DNA from 2 places in the Nitratireductor rhodophyticola genome. Region 1 is predicted to be linked to the other one. Evidence: predicted binding sites of a transcription regulator. Region 1 holds the regulator's gene; the other holds the start of a gene.

Region 1 (5,224 bases):
CGGCCGGTGACCCGGAAATCATAGCTTGAAGAACGCTTGCCATAGCCGAATTCGCTGACGGTCAGCACCATCTGCTCGCGCGCCTTGAGCTCCTCATAGCGTTCAGGTGTCAGGCTTTCCTCTTCGCCGAGTTCCTCATTGGTGAGGGCAATGTCTTCATCTTCGCCGCTTGCCTGTCTGCGCTCCGCTGCCGCCTGCTTGAGATAGGCGGCGCGTGCGGCCGGACTTGCCTCGACATGCGAGAGGATCGCCATGGAAATCACACGGTCGCCATCAGCGAGATTGATGCCGCGCACGCCGATCGAATTGCGACCGGCAAAGACGCGCACATCTGTGACGCAGAAGCGGATGCACTGGCCCGACGCTGCGGTCAGAAGCACGTCGTCGTCTTCCGTGCAGGTGTAAACCCCGAGAATCTCGTCGCTCGGGTCATCCAGCTTCATGGCGATCTTGCCATTGCGGTTGACCTGGACGAAATCGGACAGTTTGTTGCGACGCACCGTGCCACGCGTGGTGGCGAACATGACGTCGAGCGCGCCCCAGCTCTCCTCGTCCTCCGGCAGCGGCATGATCGTCGTGATGCTCTCGCCCTCCTCGAGCGGCAGCATGTTGCGCAGGAATTTGCCGACGGATTGCGGCGTACCAACCGGCAGGCGCCAGACCTTTTCCTTGTAGACGATGCCGCGCGAGGAGAAGAACAGAATGGGCGTGTGCGTGTTGGCCACAAACAGCCGCGTGACGAAATCCTCGTCCTTGGTCGACATGCCCGAACGGCCCTTGCCGCCGCGCGCCTGCGCCCGGTAGATGGAGAGGGGCACGCGCTTGATATAGCCCTTGCGTGTGACGGTGACGACCATTTCCTCACGCTGGATCAGGTCTTCGTCGTCCAGGTCCGCACCACCTTCGGTGATCTCGGAGCGACGCGGTGTGCCGAACTCGTCGCGCACGGCGATGAGCTCGTCCTTGACGATCTGCTGAATACGCGCCCGCGACGACAGGATTTCCAGATAATCGCTGATTTCCGCGCCAATCTGGTTCAGTTCGTCGGCGATTTCATCGCGCCCGAGCGCCGTCAGACGCTGCAGGCGCAGTTCGAGGATCGCACGCGCCTGCTCTTCCGACAGATTATAGGTGCCATCGTCGTTGATGCGGTGGCGCGGATCATCGATCAGGAGAATGAGGGCTTCGACATCCTCCGCCGGCCAGCGGCGCTCCATCAGCTGTTCGCGCGCCGTCTGCGGGTCGGGCGCATGACGGATAAGCTTGATCACCTCGTCGATATTGGCGACGGCGATGGCGAGACCGACCAGCACATGCGCACGGTCGCGCGCCTTGCGCAGAAGATATTTCGTACGCCGGCTGACGACTTCCTCGCGGAAGTGGACAAAGGCCTTCAGGAGATCGAGCAGGTTCATCTGCTCCGGCTTGCCGCCGTTGAGCGCGACCATGTTTGCGCCAAAGGAGGTCTGCAGCGGCGTGAAGCGATAAAGCTGGTTTAGCACGACATCGGCGACAGCGTCGCGCTTCAGCTCGACCACGACGCGATAGCCCTGTCGGTCGCTTTCGTCGCGGATGTCGGAGATGCCCTCGATGCGCTTGTCGCGCACCAGTTCGGCCATCTTCTCGATCATCGAGGCCTTGTTAACCTGATAGGGGATCTCCGTGATGATGATGGCTTCGCGGTCGTTGCGGGCGGGTTCGATGGCCACCCTGCCGCGCATCATGATCGAGCCGCGGCCTGTCTCGTAGGCGCTGCGGATGCCGGACCGCCCGAGGATGAGACCGCCGGTCGGGAAATCGGGGCCCGGGATCAGCTCCTGCAGCTCGGGCAGGCTGATCGCCGGATTGTCGATCATGGCCACACAGCCATTGATGACTTCCGACAAATTGTGCGGCGGAATGTTGGTCGCCATGCCGACCGCGATACCGCCGGAACCATTGACCAGAAGGTTCGGATAGCGTGCGGGCAGCACTTTTGGCTCGCTGGAGGAGCCATCATACGTGTCCTGAAAATCGACCGTTTCCTTGTCGATGTCTTCCAGAAGCTCGTGAGCGCCTTTGGTGAGCCGCGACTCGGTGTAGCGCATGGCCGCCGGCGGATCGCCGTCGATGGAGCCGAAATTGCCCTGACCGTCGATGAGTGGAAGGCGCATGGACCAGTCCTGCGCCATGCGCACCAGCGCATCATAGATCGCCGCATCGCCATGGGGGTGGTATTTACCCATGACGTCGGCGACCGGGCGCGCCGATTTCACATACTTGCGGTTCCAGTGGTAGCCGCTCTCGTGCGAGGCATAGAGAATGCGCCGGTGCACCGGCTTCAACCCGTCGCGCGCATCCGGAAGAGCGCGGCTCACGATCACGCTCATCGCGTAATCGAGATAGGAGCGCTGCATCTCCTCGATGATGGAAATCGGCTCGATGTCGTCGGGCTCGCCCGGTCCGGTCGGCGTCGTCTGGTCAGTCAAATCGTGTCACACACAGAATAAGGAATCACTGACTTCTTATATATGAAGCGCCGCTGATTCTCCAATCAGAGCAGCGATTGAAGCCGGGGAAATCCAACGCAATTTCAGATGCATATGGAAGGTCTGTGAATGATTTCACTGACAAATTGCCGCAGACCGCCCGCCAGGAGACACATTCGGGTCTTTTCCGAAGCCTCCCGACTGGGCTAGACAGTTGCAAGGGAGGACCTCATGCTAGGCTACGAGACCGTATTCAATGCCTTTGTCACACTGCTCGTGACCGTGGACCCGCCAGGCCTCGCCCCGCTCTTTCTCGCCCTGACGGTGGGCATGAACCGGTCGGAGCGCAATCAGGTCGCCGTTCGGGCGGCGATCATCGGCTTCGCGGTCCTCGCTCTCTTCGGCGTGGCCGGCAGCGCCATACTCTCCGTGTTCGGGATCACACTTCCCGCTTTCCGCGTGGCGGGCGGCCTGCTGCTCTTCTTCATCGCCTTCGAAATGATCTTCGAGCGCCGCCAGGAACGCCATGAGAAGAGCGCCGAGCGCGCCATCACCCGTGACATGATCCGAAACATCGCCGCCTTTCCGCTGGCGATCCCCCTGATAGCCGGTCCCGGCGCGATTTCGGCCACCGTTCTGCTCTCGGGTTCCTTCGGCGGACTGGCCGGAAGCGCGACACTGCTGGCAATCCTGGCGACAACGATCGTCATCACCTACGCCGTCTTCACGCTTGCCGAGCGCGTCGACCGCTTCCTCGGCGAGACAGGACGCTCGATCCTGACACGCCTTCTCGGCGTTATACTGGCCGCGCTCGCCGTGCAGTTCGTCGCCGATGGTGCCAAGGCGCTGTTCGCGGCGCCGTAGCCCCGGTAAACCGCACACAAATGCCGGGAGTTGCGGAACACAACTGGAACATATAGAGTATGTTCTGGTTTTGTTTTTAACTGATTCTCGGTGGCGCCCATGCTGACCCGCAAGCAGCACGAACTTCTCCTGTTCATCCACGAGCGGCTGAAGGAGACAGGAATTCCGCCCTCCTTCGATGAAATGAAGGAAGCGCTGGACCTTGCCTCGAAATCCGGCATTCATCGATTGATCACCGCGCTCGAGGAGCGTGGCTTCATTCGCCGGCTTCCCAATCGGGCTCGCGCACTGGAAGTTCTGCGCCTCCCCGATTCGATTGCTCCCGGCCTGAACCCCGGCGCACGCAAATTCTCGCCCAGCGTCATTGAAGGCAGCCTCGGCAAAGCCCCCTCGCCCCAGCCAAAACCCGCCGCCAGCAATGATGACGGTCTGGCTGGCGTCGTCTCCGTGCCGGTGATGGGGCGCATCGCTGCCGGCGTTCCCATCGACGCCATTCAGCACCAGACACATTCCATCGCCGTCCCCCCGGACATGCTGAGCGGCGGCGATCATTACGCGCTGGAGGTCAGGGGCGATTCCATGATCGAGGCGGGGATCTTCGACGGCGATACCGTCATCATCCGCGAAACCCAGACCGCCAATCCGGGCGAGATCGTGGTCGCGCTGGTGGATCAGGAAGAAGCAACCCTGAAACGCTTTCGCCGCAAAGGCGCGTCGATTGCCCTTGAAGCTGCAAACCCGGCCTATGAAACGCGGATTTTCGGCCCCGACCGGGTCAAGGTTCAGGGGCGTCTGGTTGGATTGATGCGCCGTTACTGAAGTATGTTGCAGTCAGGTGGAAAAAACTGACTGCAAAATCCTCCAACGCGGCGACGGCGGGTCGAGCCGTCTGTGTAGCCCCCACTTTTCTTCCACAGCCGGGTACACCCCGTTCGTTTCTCCCCGCCGGTACGTCCCGCTCGCTTCGACCTTTCAGCGGACATGTTCCGGGAACTGAGACTGCAGAACCCGGGGCAGCATCTCGGGCAGATCTTCGGCGATAAGCCCTCGGCCGAACACTCCGCCGGCCTCCGCATGAAGCCAGACACCCGCGCAGGCTGCTTCAAATGCCGGCATCCTCTGTGCCATCAGACCAGCCACGATTCCGGACAGGACATCGCCTGACCCGGCTGTGGCCAGGTGCTGCGTTGCGTTCACATTGATGGCTGCCCGCCCGTCGGGCGCCGCAACCACCGTATCCGGTCCCTTGAGCACGATTGTTGCACCGGATCGCATGGCTGCCTCCCGGGCCCGCTCCACTTTCGAGACCTCCGGCGCATCTTCAAGACCTGCAAACAGGCGCCCGAATTCGCCTTCGTGCGGTGTCAGAACGACCTGCGCGGCGGAGGCCTTGATCATGGCGAAAAGCGTCTCCGGATCGCCGCGAAAGGCGGTGATTGCGTCCGCATCGAAAACCAGCCCGCCCACATCGTCCACCTGATCGAGAAGGCTGCGCGCAAAACCTCGCGTCCGCTCGCCTGTTCCTGCCCCTGGCCCCAGCACTGCACCGGAAGGCGCGCGATCACGCAGGAACGCCTCCAGTTCGTCCACCGTATCGGCCTTGCGCAGCATGATCGAGGTCAGATGCATTGCGTTGACGGAGAGCGCGTTTGCGGGTGAAAGCACGGTCACGGCGCCCGCCCCCGCCCGCGCCGCACCCCGCGCTGCAAGACGCGCCGCTCCCGTGGACGTGGCGCCGCCGGATATGACGGCCACATGCCCGCGCGAATATTTGTGGGCGCTGATGCCGATCTCCGGCAAGGCCGCCCGCCACAGCGCGGGTCGGTTTTCCCACGTGTTCCATTCGGCTCGATCCAGCGTTGTTTCGGCTATGCCGATATCCGCGACAAGAA
Region 2 (5,224 bases), 320 kb from region 1:
CGTAGAAAATTTCCGAGCACGGGCCACAGGGGCCGGTGTCACCCATGGCCCAGAAATTGTCACTCGTGGCAATGCGGATGATGCGGTCGTCGGGCAGGCCGGCGATCTTCTTCCAGAAATCGGCCGCCTCGTCATCCGTGTGGTAGACAGTGACAAGAAGACGCTTCGGGTCGAGGCCGAATTCCTTCGTGACAAGGTTCCACGCAAGCTCGATGGCGCGGTCCTTGAAATAGTCGCCGAAGGAGAAATTGCCCATCATCTCGAAGAAGGTGTGATGGCGGGCCGTGTAGCCAACATTGTCGAGGTCGTTGTGCTTGCCGCCGGCGCGCACGCATTTCTGGGCCGTTACGGCGCGATCATAGGGTCGCGTCTCCAGCCCGGTGAACACGTTCTTGAACGGCACCATGCCGGCATTGGTGAACATCAGGGTCGGGTCGTTGCGCGGGACAAGCGGGCCGGAGGCCACGATCTCGTGTCCGTTCTTCTTGAAATAGTCGAGAAAGGTCGACCGGATGTCGTTGACGCCACTCATGATTCAGCCTTTGCGAGAAGCCCGCCCAGACAAGCGGGGAACAGAAGCCCGCCTTTTAACGTCAGCGCCGGGACCTGTCCAGAAATCCCGTCAGCATAAGGCGACACAGGTGGCTGACGCCGGCTTATAAAAAACACCGCCAGCAGGTGGCGGTGTTCTGATTTCATCGGATTGAAGCGCGCTGGCCCCGCGGCGTTGTCCGGACCAGCGAGACTGGGATTCTATTCCTCAGCATCCCCGCCGTCCTGGTCACCCGGTCCGGTATCATCGAGGAATTTTTCGGCAATCAGGCCTGCATTCTGGCGCAGGGCCAGTTCGATCTCCTGCGCTGCCTCGGGATTGTCATGCAGGAACTGCTTGGCGTTCTCACGCCCCTGCCCCAGGCGCTGCGAATTGTAGGAGAACCAGGCGCCTGACTTTTCGACAATACCGGCCTTCACGCCGAGATCGATCAGCTCGCCCGTCTTGGAGACGCCCTCGCCATACATGATGTCGAACTCGACCTGCTTGAAGGGCGGGGCCATCTTGTTCTTCACCACCTTGATACGGGTCTGATTTCCGACCACCTCATCACGATCCTTGACGGAACCGATGCGGCGAATATCAAGACGGACCGAAGAGTAGAATTTGAGCGCATTGCCGCCCGTGGTCGTCTCCGGCGAGCCGAACATGACACCGATCTTCATGCGAATCTGGTTGATGAAGATCACCATGGTCTTCGACCGGGAGATGGAGGCGGTCAGCTTGCGCAGCGCCTGGCTCATCAGGCGGGCCTGCATGCCCGGCAGGGAATCGCCCATCTCTCCTTCGATTTCGGCGCGCGGCGTCAGGGCCGCAACCGAATCGACCACGATCACGTCAAGCGCACCGGAGCGCACGAGCGTGTCGCAGATCTCAAGCGCCTGCTCGCCCGTGTCGGGCTGCGAAATCAGAAGGTTTTCCAGATCGACTCCCAGCTTGCGGGCGTAGACCGGATCGAGTGCATGCTCGGCATCGATGAAGCCGCAAATGCCGCCCTTCTTCTGCGCTTCGGCGACCGTGTGCAGCGCCAGCGTCGTCTTACCGGAGCTTTCCGGACCGTAAATCTCGATAATGCGGCCACGCGGCAGTCCGCCGACGCCCAAGGCAATATCGAGGCCCAGCGACCCGGTGGAGATGGTCTCGATCTCGACCACCTGATCATTGGCGCCGAGCCGCATGATCGATCCCTTGCCGAAGGCACGTTCGATCTGCGATAGCGCCGCATCCAGAGCCTTGGTTTTGTCCACCGAATTATCCTCTACAAGCCGCAATGAATTCTGAGCCATGATACAACACCCCTTCGAGGTCAATGGAGGCGGTTCCGCCAAATCCGCGATAGCCATCTGTACCCTTTTTGTTCTATTTTTGCAATAGGCATTAGAGCATTGAAAAAGCTTGATAAATGTAATTTGTTCTATTTTTGTGCACCTGAGATCACAATCATTGATCCCATGCGCACGCCTGATGCCCGGCGGGAGAACGGACGGACATTCCCGCATCGGGCGATTCGGAAAGTGGCCCGATGAACCTGGTCAACCCGCCCCGTCTGCTTGCCGTCGGCGGCGCTCATATGGACCGACGCGGACGTCTCGACGCACCGCATATCCCCGCCACCTCCAACCCGGGACGCATGCGCGAAGATGTCGGCGGAGGCATATTCAATGCCGCGCGCATGGCGGGCCGGCGCGGCGTGGCCGTGTCGCTCCTTTCCCTGCGTGGCGGGGATGCGGCGGGCGACACCGTGGCAAGAGCCATTGAAGAAGCCGGGTTCGAGGATCTCTCGGCGACATTTCTCGACCGCGCGACGCCGAGTTACACAGCGATCCTCGATCATGACGGCGAGCTTATCACGGGCCTGGCGGACATGGCGCTCTATGACATGGCTTTCGCCAGACAGATGCGCCGCTCGAAAACGCGGGAGGCCGCGAGCCGCGCGTCCGCCATACTCTGCGACGCCAACATGCCGGCAGAGGCGGTGGCACGGCTTGCCGCCATTCGCAGCACCTCACCGCTTTACGCTATCGCCGTTTCGCCGGCAAAGGCCGGGCGGCTCGTACCGCACTTCGCCGATCTGGCTGCGCTCTTTCTGAATGCACGCGAGGCGCGGGGCCTTGCCGGGCTTGAAACCGGTGCCCCAGTCCGGCAGGCGGTGGATTCGCTTCGCGATCTTGGCCTGCGCGCCGCCGTCATCACCGACGGCAGCAGGGCCGTGACCGTCTTTGACGGTGAAAATCACTGGCAAATCGAGCCCCCGCTTGTGGAGACGGTCGTTGATGTGACCGGTGCCGGCGATGCACTGACCGGTGCAAGCATCGCCGCGCTGATGCGCGGCCTGCCCCTTCAGGAGGCCGCGCGCGAGGGCGTGGCCGCCTCCGGGCTTGCCATTGCCTCCGCCGCGGCAGCGCCCGAATTCGACGACAGCGCATTCAACGCGGCGCTTGCGCGGGTGCCCGCGCCGCGTTCTGTTTCTTAGGATCAGGACCCTAAAGGAGTTTTTCCCGTGCGTTCCAACAACATTATCGACGTCCACGCGCCCATCGCCGAAGCCTTTGCCAAAGGCAGGCCGGTGGTGGCGCTGGAAAGCACCATCATCACCCATGGCATGCCCTGGCCGCGCAACAACGAGATGGCCGGAGACGTGGAAGCACTGATCCGCAAAGAAGGCGCCGTGCCCGCCACCATCGCCGTTATCGACGGGCGACTAAAGATCGGCCTGTCGGACCAGGAGCGCGAAAAGCTGGCCCAGGCAAAGGACCCGATGAAACTGTCGCGCGCCGATCTCGCCTTCGCCATCGCCGAGGGCAAGAGCGGCGGCACGACGGTCGCCGCGACCATGATCGCCGCGCGCATGGCCGGCATAGCCGTGTTCGCCACCGGCGGCATTGGCGGTGTTCACAAGGGGGCGGAGACGAGTTTCGACATCTCCGCCGATCTGGACGAACTGGCACGCACGCCGGTGATCGTCGTCTCTGCCGGCCCCAAGGCGATCCTCGACACGGAGAAGACGCTGGAAGTTCTGGAGACACGCGGCGTTCCCGTGATTGCCTACGGGACCGACACGATGCCGGCGTTCTGGTCGCGCAATTCGCCCTACCCCGCACCGCTGCGCCTGGACACGGCCGAGGCGATCGCGCGCTTCCAGGCGACGCGTACGGCGCTCGGCATCGATGGCGGCATGCTGATTGCCAATCCGGTGCCGGCCGAAGAGGAGATTGCCGCCGATGTGATGGCCGGGCATATCGCAACGGCTCAGCGGGACGCGGACGAGAAAGGCATATCGGGCAAGAATGTGACGCCGTTTCTGCTCGCCCGCATTCTGGAACTGACGGACGGAGCAAGCCTCGTCACCAACATCGCACTGGTGAAAAACAACGCGCGGCTTGCGGCCCGGATCGCCACGGCGCTGGCCGCCGAATAAAGAACGCCAAATACGAAAAAGCCGCCGGCGGGCGCTGGCGGCTTTTCCTGTCTCGTGTCAGGCCTGCGTTATCAGGCGCCGGTCAGCGGCGACAGGCGGATTTCCACGCGGCGGTTCTGTGCGCGGCCTTCCGGCGTCGCGTTGGAGGCGATCGGCTGAGCCTCGCCCTGGCCGATAATCGCAAAACGCTGGCTGCTCGCGCCCTGACCAATCAGGTAATTGGCAACGGCCCCGGCGCGGCGCTGGGAGAGTTCCAGATTGTAATTTGCATCGCCCGTCGAATCGGTGTGACCGAACACGTCGACCAGCGTGCGATTGTATTTCTGCAGAACCAGCGCAACCGAATTGAGCGTCGAGTAGAAGGCCGGCTGAATGTTGGCCGAATCGGTGGCAAAGGTGATGTTGGAGGGCATGTTGAGGATGATGTAGTCGCCCTGGCGGGTGACGCTCACGCCCGTGCCCTGCAACTGGCCGCGCAACTGCGCTTCCTGCTGGTCCATATAGGAGCCGACCGCGCCGCCGGCCAGTGCGCCGATGCCGGCGCCGATCAGCGCGTTACGGCGGTCATCGCCACCGGCAAGAAGTCCAACGCCTGCACCCGCCAGCGCACCGAGCGCAGCCCCGCCGGCCGTGTTGGAGATTTTCTGCTGACCGGTATAGGGATCCGTGCTGGTCACGCAGCCGGCAGAAAACCCTGCCACGAGCGCAACCGCGATGGATTTCTTCAACATTGTCCGTATCCTCACTTTTAAAATACCTGCGACCTGAATCGCGCGCAAATCGCCCCTCAAGCCCCCGTGTATCACAAATCGGGCAAAATTCGGCGCAGCTTTCGCCAAACTATAGGCAAAGTTGAGGAAAATGCATCCCGTTAGAGAGGCGATCGCATCAATCGTTTCTGTAGAGCAGCCAGTTCTTCATGAACTTGCCTTTCGGGATGCTCGAGAACAGGGTCACGCGGTTGCGGCCATCGACCTTGGAAGCATAAAGGGCCTGATCCGTCTTGGCGTAGAGTTCGTCCGCATTGGCGGCATCGCTTGCCATGCAAACCCCGAGCGAAATACGAATGGGCCCGCATTTGCGGGCGCCCGAACCAATAATGAACTCTGCCTTCTCGACAGCCAGGCGCACCGTCTCGGCAAGCTTTACGGTCGCCTCCTCCGATAAGCCTTCAACGATTATGGCGAACTCCTCGCCGCCGGTGCGCGCGACGAAGCAGTCATCCGTGCACTGGGTTTTGAGTATCTGGGCCA

The links. Region 1 encodes LexA, which represses DNA repair genes until DNA is damaged. Its sites were predicted from a motif close to TGTTCNNNNTGTGTTCNG; they were not measured.
Region 2: recA (recombinase RecA) is a predicted target of LexA. The motif match lies at 1,898-1,915, and genes of this name have one in related genera.

Annotation. Positions count from the first base shown of each region.
Region 1 covers NZ_JAHSSF010000001.1:573,340-578,563, reverse strand. The annotation lists gene gyrA (DNA gyrase subunit A) at 1-2,468, opposite strand, end outside; gene KUG85_RS02700 (MarC family protein) at 2,700-3,332, shown strand; gene lexA (transcriptional repressor LexA) at 3,432-4,151, shown strand; gene KUG85_RS02690 (NAD(P)H-hydrate dehydratase) at 4,305-5,224, opposite strand, start outside.
Region 2 covers NZ_JAHSSF010000001.1:889,177-894,400, forward strand. The annotation lists gene alaS (alanine--tRNA ligase) at 1-532, opposite strand, end outside; gene recA (recombinase RecA) at 754-1,839, opposite strand; gene KUG85_RS04180 (carbohydrate kinase family protein) at 2,076-3,026, shown strand; gene KUG85_RS04185 (pseudouridine-5'-phosphate glycosidase) at 3,054-3,971, shown strand; gene KUG85_RS04190 (OmpA family protein) at 4,043-4,702, opposite strand; gene KUG85_RS04195 (GGDEF domain-containing protein) at 4,860-5,224, opposite strand, start outside.